Regions from separate parts of the Mycobacterium sp. Dal123C01 genome, predicted to be linked through region 4. Evidence: predicted binding sites of a transcription regulator. Region 4 holds the regulator's gene; each other region holds the start of a gene.

Region 1 (4,019 bases), 950 kb from region 4:
CCGATCAGTGCGACCCGCTTGCCGGTGACGTCGACCGAGTGATCCCACGCGGCGGAGTGAAACGACGGCCCCGCGAAGCTTTCGGCACCGTCGAATTCGGGGATCTGCGGCCTATTGAGTTGGCCGACCGCGGTGATGAGGGCTCGCGCGCGAAGCGTGCTGGTCTCGCCGTCGGCGTCGCGCAGCGAAACGCTCCACATTCCTTCGTCGTCGTTCCATTCGGCGGCGAGAACCTCGGTGTTCCAACGGATGTGCTCGGCCAAGTCGTGCTTGTTCATCACCCGGGTGAAATAGTCTTGCAGCTCGTCCTGCTCGGCGAAGAAGTGAGTCCAGTCGTTGTTGGGTTCGAAGCTGTAGCAATAGAAATGGTTTGCCACATCCACGCGGGCCCCGGGATAGCTGTTCTCCCACCATGTTCCGCCGGGGCCGGCGTTCTTCTCCACGATCGTGAACGGGATGTTTGCTTGTTTGAGCCGAACGCCGGCCAGGAGGCCGGACTCTCCGCAACCGACGACCAGGACCGGCAGGTCGGCCGCACGCTCGGCCGGTATCGCCGCGGGACGGCGTGGGTCGATCCCGCGGAGGTCGAGTTCTTCTGACACCAGCGCCAGGTAGTCGTCGGGAACGTGCTCGCAGGCTGTCCAGTCCATCATTTCTCTGATGAGCTCAGGGGTTAGCGGCTCCGGCTCGGGGCAGCCGCGGTCGCGATACTCGGTGATCACGGTCAGCGCCTCGGCGCGGGCTCGGGTCTTGTCGTCCTCCGACATGAACCCCTGCACCTCGTTGAGGAAGATGCCCATCTGCTTGAAGTCGCGAATGAATCGCGGGTCGCCGGTGATGTGCACGAGCGACAGCAGCAGGGTGGGGATGCTGACATCCTGCAGAGCAGCCGCGATCTCCGGGTTTGACGTGGTGAAAGGGCGGCCGGAATAGGGGCTGCGCATCGAGCCGATCCTTTCGGTGCATGAGGGGTCCGATTACGCTACTCACCGTTTCGTAATTGGCAGCACTACGGTACCCGCTGCCGACGGAGCGGATCAAGGGTCGTCATCGCATAGCAACGTCTCGGGGTGGTGGAAGGTATTGATGCGTGGTTGGCCGCGATCGAGATGGGGCGGTGGGATCCATTCGGTGTCGCCATTGGCGCGTTTTCGGGTATGCCAGCCGCCGGGTTTGATGAGTCGATGGTGGGACCCGCAGACGAACGTGAGGTTGTCCATGTCGGTGGTCTGGCAGGCGGCGTAGTCGTCGACGTGGTGGACTTCGCAGAGGTAGCCGGGTACGTCGCAGCCGGGTGCTGAGCAGCCACGGTCTCTGGCGTGCAGGACAATTCGTTGGCCGACAGACGCCAATCTCTTGGCGTGATAGAGGCCCATCGCGTGGCCCTTGTCGAAGATCGCCAGGTAGTGGTGGGCGTGGCGGGCCATGCGGACGACGTCGCTCATGGGCAGCAGGGTGCCGCCGCCGGTGAGCGCCTTGCCGGCACCGCCTTCCAATTCCTTGAGGGTGGTGGTGACGACGATTGTTGCCGGTAACCCGTTGTGCTGGCCCAGTTCTCCACTCGCCAGCACGGCGCGTAGCGCGGCCTGCAGTCCGTCATGGTTGCGTTGGCTTGCCGAGCGGGAGTCACGTTGGATCGCCTCCTCCCCTGGCGTTCCGTCGACGACCGGGGTGGGGTCGTCGGGATTGCACATACCTGGAGCGGCCAATTTCGCCTGCACGGCCTCGAAAGTGGCGCGCGCTTCCGGCGTCAGCCATCCGCTGAGCCGTGACATCCCATCGACGTCCTGCATGCCTAACGTCACTCCACGTCGTCGTGCGCGATCTATGTCGGTGAAGTTCCCGTCCGGGTTGAGGCAATAGGCGAGTCGGTCCGCCAGTTTGCGTACCTGTTCAGGGCGAAATTGGGTGGCTTGCTGGGCCAGCTGTCGTTCGGCGCATCCTTGGGTCTCCACGTCGACCCAGTGCGGCAACTGATCGAAAAACTGCCGAATTGCCGCGACCTGGCCGGCCCCGATCGCGCCTTCCCGCTGCGCGGCGGCGGTCGCCGGTAACCGTGGCTCCAACCGCTCGCCGGTCAGCGCGCAGCGTGGGCCCAGGTCGGCGGCCTCAGCCACCCGTCGAGCTGACTCAGCGCGGCTGATGTGCAAGCGGTCGGACAAGGCGTGCGTGAGTTTTCCGCCCAGTTCGTCCGGCATGGCTTGCTGGACCAGCTGATTGATCAGCTGGTGACCAGGAACTTGGACTCGGCGCGTCTCGTGTTCGAGTATCTCCAACAGCCCCAAGCGTTCCGGGTTGGTCAGCGAATCATAGGAATGCCGTTGGATACGAGACACCACGGCGCGCAATTGGTCGTAGTCTCCCTGGATCTCCTCACGGCTCATCAACGTCATGTCCGACGGTCACCGCCGTCGATTGCGCGCCGACCTGGGCGCGCGAATGGGCTCGTCAGTTCATATCGAAGCGAATCGAGCCGGCCCATCAGAAACGCGTAGCGTTCCAGGCTGGCGAGCAGCTCTGGGGTCGTCAGCGAGCCAAGGGGCGCCGCGAGGAAACCAGCAATTGCCGCGTCGAGCTCGTCAAAGGCCGCATCTATACGACCGGAAGAACATATCGAACGCATGTTCGAATCATACGACTGCCTACCGACAGAACGCCGCTACCGAAACCACTGGAACAGAAGTGGCGCAAGTGGTTTCACGGGCGGAGCGCGCGAATTCCAAAGAGGTGGGATCCTTGGGCAATGCCGCAGGACAGACCTAACCAGGTATACGAGCTGTACCTTCGCGCCACGCGGCAACTGGGTCACTATCGCTGGTTCTCGGTGTTCATGAAGCATGTCGGCTCGCGCCTGGACCGGGCGCTGATCCATGCGAGCCGGGGCCGACTGTCGATTAGCGGTCCTGCGATGCCGACAATGCTGCTCACGACGATGGGCAGAAAGAGCGGCAAAGAGCGAACGGTGCCGCTGTACTACCTCCGCGACGGTAAGAATCTGGTGGCCGTGTGCGAGGACTTCGGCCTTGAAACTGCGTCGAGTTGGCCGAAAAACCTGCTTGCCGACCCAACGGCGAGAGTCGAGATTGACGGTGTCGTCGCCAGCTATCTATCGCGGCCCGCCACGGCGGAAGAAGCAGACCGAAACATGCCCACGTTCGTCGAGATGTGGCCGGCGCATGACACCTATGTCAAGCGGAGTGGCACACGACAGGTATTCATCTTCGAGCCGGTGAGTTCGTCGCGTTGACCTTGTTCCATCAGTTGTCACAGGCCGGTGGCTCGCCGATTCGCCCGCCGCAGGTCTGTGACTATTCGGCCCGCTGGGAAACAATAGGGCGACTCGTCGTCTCGGCGGTCGACCGCGGTGGTCGACGATGCCAAGGGGCGAAGCGGAGGTGGACGAACATGGCTCCCCTACTCACGGCCTGCAGCGGGTTCCTCTTCGCCGTCTTGTGGATGGATTTGATGTTCGACGTCCAAGTCTTCCGGTACCGATCCGCCGGTGAGGAATTGCCCGAACCCGTACTCGTTTCGATCACGGGGTACTACCACCGCGCGACGACGGCAGCGCGACCGATGAGCCGGTTGATAGCTCTGGTGATGTTGATTTTGTTGGCCGCGTTAGGGTTTCAGGCAACTCGAGGCCAGGATCAGGGCTGGCTGCTGGTGATATCTGCCGGGCTTGCCGGTATCCCGACGATGGTGGCGCTGACCCAAACGGTCCCCGACGCGATTCGGCTCGGACGTCGCAGCGATAGCGTGTCCGAACAGAGTCACCTGGCGCGGTCGGTCTGCCGCGATCATCTCGTCTGTATCGGCTGCATGTTTGCTTTCTTGGTGCTGTGGGTGGCCCGCACCCTGGCGATCTGACGCGTCGTAGTTGGCAGAGGCAAATCAGGGGGCCCTGGCCACGTCATGGGTGCGGGTATTAAACTAGAACACGTTCCAATTCTGCGAGCGTCCAGGAGTTGTAATGCACACCCCTATTTGCGACGAACTCGGTATCGAGTTCCCGATCT
Region 2 (4,019 bases), 2.6 Mb from region 4:
AAAACGGTGTCCACGTTGCGCAGCTGAACGTCTAGCTTTGGGTAGATTAGCCACGATGTCCAAGCTGGTATGCGCGTTCGCAGCGGTGTGCGTGCTGGCCGGTTGCTCGTCAAATACCGATACCGCCGCGACGAGTACCGACATCGCCAAGGTCGTCGGGGTGAAGTCGAGCTTCGGGCCAGAGTTCAAAGTCACCGACGTCTCGGAGCGGGCGGTCGATCCCAAGCTGCTGTCCGCCCGCAAGCTGCCCGAGGGGCTGACTTTCGATCCCGCGAACTGTGCGAAATTGGCGTCGGGGCCGGACATGCCGCCGGATGTGCAGGGCAACATGGCCGCGGTGTCCGCCGAGGGTAATGGCGACCGGTACGTCGTCATCGCGCTGGAGACCTCCAAGCCGCTGCCGGTCAACGACCCGGGGAAGGACTGCAACAAGGTCGCATTCGCCGGGGCCCAGGTGCGGGGCGGCCTCGAGGTCGTCGACGCGCCGCGCATCGACGGGACACACACGCTGGGCGTGCACCGCGTCCTGCAGGCGATCCTGGCCGGCGGCACCCGCACCGGCGAGCTCTACGACTACTCGGCGCAGTTCGGCGACTATCAGGTGATTGTGATTGCCAATCCGCTCGTGGTGCCCGACCAGCCGGTCGCCAAGGTCGACACGCAGCGTGCCCGCGACTTGCTCGTCAAAGCGGTGGCGGCGATCCGCCCCTGACCTATCAGCGCACGTCGCGCGGCCGGAACTGAATGCTGACGCGTGGGCCGGTCCGCGACGTCGTCTTGGGGACCGCGTGTTCCCAGGTGCGCTGGCACGATCCGCCCATCACCAGCAGGTCGCCGTGCGACTGCGGCAACCGCAACGACGGGCCGCCGCCGCGCGGCCGCATCGCGAAGGTGCGGGTGGCGCCGAGGCTGAGGATCGCCACCATGGTGTCCTCGGCGCTGCTGCGGCCAATCGTGTCGCCGTGCCAGGCGACGCTGTCGGAGCCGTCGCGATAACAGCACAACCCGATCGTGGTGAAGGGCTCGCCGAGCTCGCCCGCGTAGATGTCGTTGAGCCGTCGCCGCAGCCGTCCCAGCAGCGGGTGCGGAGGGTCCTCGACGGTCAGGTCGTGAAAGCTCACCAGCCGCGGCACGTCGACCACCCGGTCGTACATCTGGCGGCGCTCGGCCCGCCACGGGACGGTCGACAACAGCGCGTCGAGCAGGTCACCGTCGTCGTCGAGCCAACCTGCGCGAATCTCGATAAAGGCACCGTCACCGAGGTGCCGGCGTTGCGTGTGCTCGAACAGCGAGCCCTGTACCGCGGTCCCCACGGCGCCAAGTCTATCGCACACCCGTTCGATTGATCGGGACGCGCCGGGCTACCAGGACGCCACCGGTGTGACGCGACGACCACGATCGGCGCGGCTACGGTTTAGCTGTGGGTGTTATTGAGCTGAGCACCAATTCCGAGGTAGGCACGCTACGGATCGCGATCCTGCACCGGCCCGGCGCCGAGCTGCGGCGACTCAACCCGGGCAACAATGACCAGCTGCTTTTCGACGGGCTGCCATGGGTCGATGGCGCGCAGGAAGAGCACGACCAGTTCGCCGGGCTGCTGCGTTCGCGCGGGGTGGAAGTGCTGCTGCTGTCCGACCTGCTGACCGAGGCACTCACCCACAGCGGGGCCGCCCGGATGCAGGGCGTTGCCGCCGCCGTCGACGCGCGCCGGCTCGGAGTGCCGCTGGCGCAGGAGCTTTCGGCATACCTGCGTGGCCTGGACCCGGCCAGGCTGGCGCATGTGCTGATGGCCGGCATGACGTTCAACGAGTTGCCGCCCGACGCCCGGACCGACGTGTCGCTGGTGCTTCGGATGCACCACGGCGCGGATTTCGCCATCGAGCCATTGCCGAATCTGGTGTTCACCCGGGACTCGTCGATATGGATCGGCCCGCGGGTGGTGATCCCGTCGCTGGCGCTGCGGGCCCGGATTCGCGAGGCGTCGTTGACCGACCTCATCTATGCGCACCACCCGCGGTTCACCGGGGTGCGGCGTGCCTACGAATCACGCACCGCTCCCGTGGAGGGTGGCGACGTGCTGTTGCTTTCCCCCAGCGTGGTTGCGGTCGGGGTGGGGGAGCGAACCACCCCCGCCGGTGCGGAAGCGTTGGCGCGCAGCCTTTTCGACGACGGTCTGGCGCACACGGTGCTGGCCGTGCCGATCGCGCAGCGGCGCGCGCAGATGCACCTTGACACCGTGTGCACGATGGTCGACACCGACACCGTGGTGATGTACGCCAACATCGTCGACAAGCTTTCGGCCTTCACGATCCAGCGCACAGAAGACGGTGTGAGCATCAGCGATGAAGCCCCGTTCTTAGAGGCGGCAGCCAAGGCGATGGGGATCGACAAGCTGCGCGTCATCGACACCGGTCTCGATCCCGTCATCGCCGAACGCGAACAGTGGGACGACGGCAACAACACGCTGGCGTTGGCGCCCGGCGTCGTCGTCGCCTATGAGCGCAACGTGCAGACCAACACTCGCCTGCAGGACGCCGGCATCGAAGTCTTGACGATCGCGGGGTCCGAATTGGGCACCGGCCGTGGCGGTCCGCGGTGCATGTCCTGCCCGGTCGCCCGCGACGCGCTTTAAGATTGCCGTGAAACTGTAACTAGCAACGCGTTTCACGAGTAGAGCCGTCGTTAGTTGCAGTCTCGCGGCGGCGAGGCCAGGGCCATACCAGCAATCTCGGCGTCGGCAGGTGCAATCAGCGCCAGCTGGGCAGCCAGATCTCCATGTCCCAGGTCTGCTGTGAGATGGGCAGGCCGGTGAGCACCGGGAACAGCCAGGCGAAGTTGGTCACCACTAACGCGACATAAAAGCTCACGATGATGAGTCCCAGCGTCCGGCGTTCCGGCGTTTGGCCCGGGCGATAGAGAATGTCGCCGCCGATCAATGCGATCGCCATCACCAGGAACGGCGCCATCGTCGCCGCGTAGAAGAAGTACATCTGCCGGTCGATGTCGGCGAACCACGGCAGCCAGCCGGCGCAGTAGCCGACCAGGACCACGGCGTAGCGCCAGTCCCGACGGATCGCCGATCGCCAGAGGGCGTAGAGCAGCACCGGCACCGCCAGCCACCACAGCGCGGGCGTGCCGACCAGCATCTCGGCCTTCACGCATGACTGCGCGCCGCATCCGCCGACGTTCTGCTGATCGATGGCATACAGCACCGGCCGCAACGACATCGGCCAGCTCCACGGTTTGGACTCCCACGGGTGGTAGTTGCCCGCGGAGTTGGTCAGGCCCGCATGGAATTGCAGAGCCTTCGCGCTGTAGTGCCACAGCGAACGCAGCGCATCGGGCAGTGGGATATCGCTGTGCGGGCCGATCGTCTGGCCCACCTCATGGCGTTCGATCGCGGTCTCGGACGCAAACCAGGGCGCATAGCTGGCCAGGTACACCGCGATCGGGATCAGTCCCAGCGCGTATCCGGTGGGCAGCACGTCACGCCACAACGTTCCGACCCAGGGCCTCGTCACCTGGTACTGCCGCCGGGCGGCCACGTCGAACGCCAGTGACATCGCTGCGAAGAACACCACGAAGTAAAGGCCGGACCACTTTGTGCCGCACGCCAATCCGAGGAGCACCCCCGCGCCGAAGCGCCACCAGCGCACACCCAGCCGCGGACCCCAGGTGGTTTCGGCGCTGCGGCCTTCCAGCAGCGCGACGTGCATTCGCCGGCGAACCTCGTCGCGGTCGACGATCAGCGCGCCGAACGCGGCCACCACGAAGAAGGTGAGTAAGCCGTCGAGCAACGCGGTGCGCGCGGCGACGAAGCTGACGCCGTCGCAGATGCACAGCGCGCCGGCGATCGCGCCCACCAGCGTCGAGCGGCTGATCCGCCGCACGATCCGCATCACCAGCAGCACCATCACGACGCCGAGCAGCGCGCCGGTGAACCGCCAGCCCACTCCGTCGTAGCCGAAGATCGCCTCGCCGAGCGCGATCAGTTGCTTGCCGACCGGCGGGTGGACCAC
Region 3 (4,019 bases), 130 kb from region 4:
ACGCGAACACCGCATACAGCGTCGCCGCGGACAACCCACCGATGATGCCCAGCAGCGCCTCGACGGCCACGAAGATGATGCCCGCGTGCCTCAGCAGCGGCTTGACCAGCAGCGCGCCCACGCCCAGCGCCGCGATGTAGCCCGCGACGATCAACGAGGTGGCGACGATGCCGCCGCCGTTCAGGCTTGCCGACAGCGTCAGCAGCGCCAGTTCGTAGATGATGCCGCATGCCGCGCAGGCCGCGACGGCCGCCAGCAGCACGGCCCGCCAGCGTATCGACGGCTCCGTGGACGGGATTGCTTCCTGGGTGGTCGTCATGACACCGCGGCCGCCGTCAGCCCTCCGACGGCCAGCAGCATCAGGGCCACCGCGAACGACCCCGGATGCAGCTCGGGCTCGTCGATGTGCTCGTGGAAGCTGCCCGGGATCACCAGGTGCAGCGTCAGCAACGCGATCCCCAGCAGGATCACACCCATGAACCCGTAGACCGCCACACCGAGGAGTCCCTGCCCCAGCTGGCTGTAACTGTTCGCGACGGCGCTGATGATGACGATGGTGAGGGCGACGTACATCGCGCAGGCGACCACGACGGCGTTGGGGCGGCGATCGACGAACACCAGCTGCCGCAGCTTTCCGGGGGTCAACACATCGACCATGTAGAAGCCGGAGACCAGGACTGCCATTCCGACCACGAAGTACAGCAGCGAGGCCACAACTCCTTTCAGTATCGGGTTGAGGTCGATGGTTCCTATCTCGATGGCGAGGTACATGGCGATCTCCTTTGGGGTTCCATCCGATAAGGCGCTATTTGGTTCCGCCCGGGCCGCCGGGAGTACCTCCGGCACCGCTCGACGGGGATCCGGGACCGAACCCGGGGCCGAGGAAGACGAACGAGCCGTGGTTGTATCCGGCGCTGAGGCCTTCGACGCGGATGCTGCACGGGTGTCCGCCATCTGGGCCGACGATCACGATGTTGTTGCTGTAGCGCAGGTACTCGTTGTTGTCGTTGTCGGCACGCGCCTCGGGTTCCTGATACTCGGCGAGCGTGTCGGCCACCTGGTCGGGGGTTCCGGTGCACAGGTATCGCGTTCCGTTGGCGTCGCGGGAGTACTCGCGATAGTTGCTCGCGATATAGGACGCAATGTCCTTCTGCAGCAATACGATTCCGAAAATCAAGGACGCCACCGCGGCCACGGCCAGCCCACCGGCGAGCCAGAACAGGTGTTTGCGGCTCACGGACGCCACCGGCTCGCCGTGTGGACCACTTCGCCACCGGACCCCAAAGGGGTGCGCGGGTACAGGTGCCACGTCTGCCAGCGCCAGCCGGTGTCGTCGGGTTCGGCGGCCAGCACGGTCAGTGCGGCGTCATCGCCGGGGAATGTGCCGCCGAGCCAACCGGTTTCGGCTCGGCACCGGTCGCGGAGTTCGCGCGCCAGTTGACGAAACGTCGCCTCGTCGTGCGTACCGGTGGCCGATTCCAGCGAGTAGCCCGAGGCTTCGGCGTGCTCGGGCAGCTCGCCGACGTCGCTGCCGGCGGTGCAAGACACCTGCTCGGAGAAGGTGCTGGTGGCGTGCTCGATCGTGACGAGATGCGAGGCGCCGAGCACCCCGAGCCGCAGCACGCCGCCGTCGGGATGGCGCAGCACATGACCGGCCAGCAGCGGCGGTGCGGGCGCATTGAGCGCGAGCCGGAGCGTGCTCCCGGACACGTCGGCCGGAGCTACGGCGAGCTGATAAAGCGGCACCGCGCGGTCCTACGGCGAGGGTGCTGGGTAGACCGTGAGCTCGCCCGGCACCACCGGCTTGCCCGTCGATATCTCCCAGGGCGTCCCGGGTGCCCAGCGTTCGAAGGAGAGCAGCACGGTTTCGTCGGCGTTGGCGCAGTCCACGAACTCCATCTCACCGCCGGCCGGCAGGCCCGTCGTGCCTTCGGTCGTGTACGAGGCGCGGCCGTGCTCCGACTCCCGAAACGTCACCCCGTCGACCAGATACTGGTCGCCGGGCTGCAAGGTGAGGTCCTTGCGGGTGATCCACATGACCAGCTCGAGGCGCCCGTCGTCCTCTTCCACGGCGAACCAGGTCGGCTGGTCGCCGCCTTCCAGCAGGTGTTCCCACCACACGAACGGTCCCTCGCGAAACGTCACCGATCCGCGGACCACGTAGTCGACGCCGCCGTAGCTGACGATGGCGCCCGGGCCCAGTTGCCGGGGCCCGAACTCCGGCATCGCGTTGAAGGACAGGGGATCGCGGCGGCCGCCCGGCGCAGGCGCCGTCTTGGGGCGCCGCGACGCCACGACAAGCACCACGATGGACGCGATGAACAGCATCGCGGCGAGCACGACCAGCCATGTTCCCACGCAAAACCCTCCCGTCGCGGCCGCGCTGGAGCGAACGTGGGCTTAAGTTAGCAGCATTCGCCGGGCCCGGAGCCGCAACGTGCCCGATCCGAAAGTGGGCCCGGGCGCCGCGTGTCCTGTGTCGCGCGGTCGGACCCGGCCGCTAGGCTATCGAACAGCTGTTCGGGCCACAATATTTCCAAGAAGTGGAAGTTGGAGCATGCTATGCGCGTGATGGGCGTCGACCCCGGACTGACCCGATGCGGGCTCTCCGTCGTCGAAAGCGGGCGCGGACGAAATATCGTCGCGCTGGATGTCGACGTGATCCGCACCCCGTCGGATGCCGCGCTGCCCAAACGGCTGCTGGCCATCAGTGACGCCGTCGAGCACTGGCTGGACACGCATCATCCCGACGTCATCGCCATTGAGCGGGTGTTCTCTCAGCACAATGTGTCGACCGTGATGGGCACCGCGCAGGCCGGTGGCGTGGTCGCGCTGGCGGCGGCCAAACGCGATATCGACGTGCATTTCCATACCCCCAGCGAGGTCAAGGCCGCGGTTACCGGCAACGGCGCGGCCGACAAGGCGCAGGTCACCGCGATGGTCACCAGAATCCTTGAGCTGCAAGCCAAACCGGCCCCGGCCGACGCGGCCGATGCGCTGGCGCTGGCCATCTGCCATTGCTGGCGAGCGCCGATGCTGGCCCGGATGGCGGCGGCCGAAGCGCAGGCCGCCCAGCAACGCAACGCCTACCGGGCCAAGCTGGCCGCCCAGGCCAAGATCGCAAAAGCCGGAGCGGGTCGATGATCGCCTCGGTGCGCGGTGAGGTGCTCGACGTGGCACTCGATCATGTGGTGATCGAGGCCGCCGGCGTCGGCTACCGGGTGAATGCGACACCGTCGACGCTGGCGACGCTGCGGCAGGGAAGCGAGGCCCGGCTGGTCACCGCGATGATTGTGCGCGAGGACTCGCAGACGCTGTACGGGTTTATCGACGGCGAGAATCGCGACCTGTTCCTGACGCTGCTGTCGGTGTCGGGGGTCGGGCCGCGGCTGGCGATGGCGACGCTGGCGGTGCACGACGCCGCCGCGCTGCGCCAGGCGCTGGCCGACGGTGACGTCGCCGCGCTGACGCGGGTGCCCGGCATCGGCAAGCGCGGCGCCGAGCGCATGGTCCTGGAGTTGCGCGACAAGATCTATCCGGCCGGCGTGCCCGTGGCGGCACCGGCGGGCGCTGCTCTTAACGGCCACGCGGTGCGGGGTCCGGTGGTGGAGGCTTTGGTCGGCCTGGGCTTTGCGGCCAAGCAGGCCGAGGAGGCCACCGACAGTGTGCTGGCCGCCGGTCGCGAAAAAGGCGATCAGGCAACAACTTCCGGTGCGTTGCGGGCCGCGCTGTCGTTGCTGGGCAAGGCTAAATGAGCGACGAGTATTCCGAAGAAGACTATTCGGACCGCGACCTCTCGCCGACGCTCACCGTGGGGGAGGGCGACGTCGATGTCAGCCTGCGGCCGCGCTCGTTGGGGGAGTTCATCGGCCAGTCCCGGGTCCGCGAACAGCTGCAGCTGGTGATCGAGGGGGCCAAAAACCGCGGCGGCACACCGGATCACATCCTGCTGTCCGGCCCTCCGGGGCTGGGTAAGACGTCGCTGGCCATGATCATCGCCGCCGAACTCGGGTCCACGC
Region 4 (4,019 bases):
AGCGGGATTGGCCGAACAACTGAAGGGCCTGCAGGTAGCGATTGATCCCACCGCTGCCATCAATATGGCGTGGCGCGCGGCGGGCGGCGTCAATGGTCCGCTGGGCGCCAAACAGGGCGGGCAATACCCCATCGGTGGCGACGGACTCGCCCAGAACTTCGCCGGCGGCAAGGTGTTCTTCAGCCCGCCAACCGGCGCGAACGCCGTCGAGAGCGACATCCTGACGAAGTACGAGGCCCTCGGTGGCCCGGTCAGCAGCGAACTGGGTTTCCCGATCGCCAACGAGTCCGACGGCGGCATCGCTCCCAACAGCCGGATCGTCACGTTCTCGGCAGCCGACAAGCCGGTGATCTTCTGGACCTCCGACCACGGCGCCTACGTCGTGCGCGGCGCCATGAAGGCCGCCTGGGACAAGCTGCGCGGTCCCACCGGAAAACTGGGCGCGCCGGTCGGCGATCAGGCCGTCGACGGTGACGTGATCTCGCAGAAGTTCACCGGCGGCAAGATCTCGTGGAACCGCGCCAAGAACACCTTCTCCACCGACCCGGCCAACCTGGCGCCCTTGTTGTCCGGCTTGCAGGTGTCGGGCCAGAACCAGCCGAGCGCCACGGCATCGTCTCCGCACGCCAAGGGGTGGCTCTCCTGGCATTGGTGGTACCTGTTAGCTCTCATTCCGCTGGTCATCTTGGTCCTGCTGGTGGTGTTCGTGGCCTTGCGGTGGCGCCGCCGCCGCGCTGGCCGCAACACCGCGCCCTACGACCTTGACCGCGACGTCGACGTCGGCGGTTACGACGACTCGGGTGAGCCGCATTGGGGGCCCGATTACGCCGACGCCACGACCGAGCACTTGTCGTACGGCGACGTGCACTCACCGGAACACGAGGACGCCGATGACCCGCCGCGCGTCAGGTGGCCGCACGGACCCGAAACGGCCGAACTGGCCGACGATGCCGGATATGGCGACGAAGCCCTGCCCGAGTCCGAGGAGGAGTGGGATCAGCTGGGGGTCGACGAGGATGATCCCGACACCGTCGACACCGACTCCATTCCCCTGGTCTCGGCGGATGATCTGTTCGAGGCCGGCTATGACGACGAGCTCCCGGCAGCCGCCCACCCGGAAGCCGCCGAGGTGCCGGCTTATCCGGATGTGGTCGCGGACGCCGACTACCTCGATGCGGCCGGCCCGGAAGCCGCCTACCCAGAGGGCGCCGAGGACGGCTACTTGGATGTCGCTGACGAGGACGCGGCTTATCCGGAGGCGAGCTATCCGGGTGCTGAGCATGAGGAGGCGGCCTATCCCGACGTTGCCGTGCCGCACGCCCCACCGGACGCCGCCCATCCCGATGCCGCCTATCCCGTCGAAACGCCGCAGGCGGCGGATGCCGCGTATCCCGATGTCGCGGTGCCGCATACGTCTCCGGATTTTGCTGCCGCCGGCGGTGCTGCGGCCGGGGGTGGAGCCGCATCCGGCCTCGTGGCCGCGGTCGGCGCCGCGCCCAAGGGTGGGCGGCATGCAGCGGCAGATGCCGACGACGAGTCGGACTTCGCGCCGACAGTGGCCACCGGGGCACTTGGGCAGGCCGGGCGTCCGACGATTCACCTGCCTTTGGACGACCCCTACCAGATGCCCGACGGCTATCCCATCAAGGCGAGCCCTCGCTTCGGCCTGTATTACACCCCGGACAGCGACCTCTACCACGACACGCTCGCCGAAGTCTGGTTCTCCAGCGAGGAAGCCGCGCTGGTCAACGGCTTCATCAAGGCCGACTAGCCGCCGGACTTTCCGGCGTTGCGGTCCGGCGTCTATACCTTGCGGATCACCGTGACGACTTTGCCGAGCACCGTCGCCTCGTTGCCGGGGATGGGATCGAATGCCGGGTTGTGCGGCATCAGCCACACCTGACCGCCGGCGCGCTTGAACGTCTTGACGGTGGCCTCCCCGTCGAGCATGGCGGCGACGATGTCTCCGTTGTCGGCGACGTTCTGCTGCCGCACCACAACCCAGTCCCCGTCGCAGATCGCGGCCTCGATCATCGATTCGCCGACCACTTTGAGCAGAAAGAGCGTGCCCTCGCCGACCAACTCGCGGGGCAGCGGGAAGATGTCTTCGACCGCTTCTTCGGCAAGGATCGGTCCACCGGCCGCGATGCGCCCGAGCACAGGAACATATGTGGGTTCCGGCAAGGCGTCGGAGCCGGCGACATCGGTAACCGGCGCGTTCGCCGCTGCGACGTCCTCGGCGCTGCGGACATCGACGGCCCTGGGGCGGTTCGGGTCGCGACGGAGGAACCCCTTGCGCTCGAGGGTGCGCAGCTGGTGAGCGACTGAGGATGTCGACGTCAGGCCGACGGCGTCGCCGATCTCCCTGATGCTCGGCGGGTATCCGCGGGTGGACACCGACTCGCGAATGACCTTCAAGATGGTGCGTTGCCGCTGGGTAAGCGATGAATCCACGGAATGCAACCGGGCTTCAGTGCCGGTGGCGAAGGTGTCGTTGCTGTCGCTCATGGCACTGAATGTAGCCGCCTGACGCGCAAGAATCAAACATGTGTTCGACTAGCGTGTCGGGTTTCGGCAGTTACCGGAAAGTGATCCGCGGCACTTGGCGAATCACAATGGTGTAACTCTCGAAAAGACCGGGTACATGTGCTGCATGGCAGTGGTAGCGACCGACGGAGGTTGTCGGTGGCGTGGTCTAGCGTTTTGTTCGTGCGACACGCTTCGCTCAAATGTTCGGATTTCGAACACACGAGCGATAGTGTCGAACACACGAGCGAGGATTTAGTCGACCGGAGGAACGCACATGACGCTCATGCACACAGTCTCGCCCCGCACCAGCAGCATGCGGCGCTCGAGCGACGGGCTGGTCGCACGGCCTCGCTACGACCTGGAACGCGAGCTGCGATCCCGCCGGCCCGGGCAGGTACGCCCCAGCGGTGCGCCGATGCGCTACCGCAGTGCCGGCGTCGCGAGGTCGGTCACTCCGCATCGTCGGCGTCCGGTCACGCTGGGGACGACGGTCGGTCTGGCCCTGATGGCCGGGATCATCACGCTCTGGCTCGGCCTGGTCGCGAATCTGGGGCAGATAGCCAACGGTGACTCCAGCAGTTCGGCCGCGCCCGTGCCGGACAGGCTTTCGGTCGTGCAGGTCGAGCCGGGTGAGTCCCTGCAGGACGTGGCACACCGGGTGGCGCCGGAGGCGCCGGCCCGCCAGGTCGCCGACCGGATCCGCGAACTCAACAATCTGCACTCGCCGATGCTGGCCGCGGGCCAGACCCTGATCGCGCCGGTCGGCTGACGCCGCCACGGTCCATCGCGAAAGCCGCTCTACGCCAGGGCTCTTCAGTTCTCGTTTCGATGCGCGCAGACGGGTCGCGGTTGCATTGGCCCGGTGGGGGAGCGCACAGGTACGCTCGGAGTGTTCTGCGAGATGCCGGCACAGCGAAGGAGCGGTCATGCATTGTCCGTTCTGCCGTCATCCCGATTCGCGGGTGATCGACTCGCGGGAAACCGATGAAGGCCAAGCCATTCGGCGGCGCCGCTCATGTCCGGAGTGCGGACGGCGGTTCAGCACGGTAGAAACCGCGGTTCTGGCCGTGGTCAAGCGCAGCGGCGTCACCGAGCCGTTCAGCCGTGAAAAGGTCATCAAAGGAGTCCGCCGCGCGTGCCAGGGCCGTCAGGTGGACGAGGATGCGCTGAATCTGCTGGCCCAGCAGGTCGAAGACACCGTGCGTGCCGCGGGCTCACCGGAAGTTCCCAGTCACGAGGTCGGCCTGGCGATCCTCGGCCCGTTGCGCGACCTGGACGAAGTGGCTTACCTGCGCTTCGCCTCGGTGTACCGATCCTTTTCTTCAGCCGACGATTTCGAACGCGAGATCGAGGCGCTTCGTGCGCATCGCAAGGTATCGACGCCCAGCTGACGGTATGCCGTGCGGCTCGAGCCGATCGGCATACGTCGCCACCGGGCTAGGCTGATTTCATGTCCAGCGACTTGCATCCCGATCTCGGGGCGCTCGCGC

What was found. Region 4 encodes LexA, which represses DNA repair genes until DNA is damaged. Its sites were predicted from a motif close to CGAACANNTGTTCG; they were not measured.
Region 1: the regulator LexA is predicted to act here: its motif matches at 2,615-2,628, upstream of ACTXG5_RS18930 (HNH endonuclease signature motif containing protein).
Region 2: the regulator LexA is predicted to act here: its motif matches at 1,328-1,341, upstream of ACTXG5_RS11595 (alpha-ketoglutarate-dependent dioxygenase AlkB).
Region 3: the regulator LexA is predicted to act here: its motif matches at 2,510-2,523, upstream of ruvC (crossover junction endodeoxyribonuclease RuvC).

What each region holds. Positions count from the first base shown of each region.
Region 1 is NZ_CP199580.1:4,008,482-4,012,500, forward strand. It holds gene ACTXG5_RS18925 (flavin-containing monooxygenase) at 1-944, opposite strand, end outside; gene ACTXG5_RS18930 (HNH endonuclease signature motif containing protein) at 1,038-2,393, opposite strand; gene ACTXG5_RS18935 (nitroreductase/quinone reductase family protein) at 2,744-3,247, shown strand; gene ACTXG5_RS18940 (hypothetical protein) at 3,406-3,870, shown strand; gene ACTXG5_RS18945 (nitronate monooxygenase) at 3,974-4,019, shown strand, end outside.
Region 2 is NZ_CP199580.1:2,402,812-2,406,830, forward strand. It holds gene ACTXG5_RS11585 (DUF5642 family protein) at 1-27, shown strand, start outside; gene ACTXG5_RS11590 (DUF5642 family protein) at 56-712, shown strand; gene ACTXG5_RS11595 (alpha-ketoglutarate-dependent dioxygenase AlkB) at 717-1,313, opposite strand; gene arcA (arginine deiminase) at 1,421-2,632, shown strand; gene ACTXG5_RS11605 (dolichyl-phosphate-mannose--protein mannosyltransferase) at 2,748-4,019, opposite strand, start outside.
Region 3 is NZ_CP199580.1:4,821,794-4,825,812, reverse strand. It holds gene ACTXG5_RS22515 (polyamine aminopropyltransferase) at 1-319, opposite strand, end outside; gene ACTXG5_RS22510 (DUF350 domain-containing protein) at 316-771, opposite strand; gene ACTXG5_RS22505 (DUF4247 domain-containing protein) at 806-1,237, opposite strand; gene ACTXG5_RS22500 (DUF2617 family protein) at 1,234-1,746, opposite strand; gene ACTXG5_RS22495 (DUF4178 domain-containing protein) at 1,756-2,358, opposite strand; gene ruvC (crossover junction endodeoxyribonuclease RuvC) at 2,563-3,144, shown strand; gene ruvA (Holliday junction branch migration protein RuvA) at 3,141-3,755, shown strand; gene ruvB (Holliday junction branch migration DNA helicase RuvB) at 3,752-4,019, shown strand, end outside.
Region 4 is NZ_CP199580.1:4,955,974-4,959,992, reverse strand. It holds gene ACTXG5_RS23270 (LGFP repeat-containing protein) at 1-1,771, shown strand, start outside; gene lexA (transcriptional repressor LexA) at 1,804-2,508, opposite strand; gene ACTXG5_RS23260 (LysM peptidoglycan-binding domain-containing protein) at 2,804-3,298, shown strand; gene nrdR (transcriptional regulator NrdR) at 3,456-3,920, shown strand; gene ACTXG5_RS23250 (peroxynitrite isomerase) at 3,980-4,019, shown strand, end outside.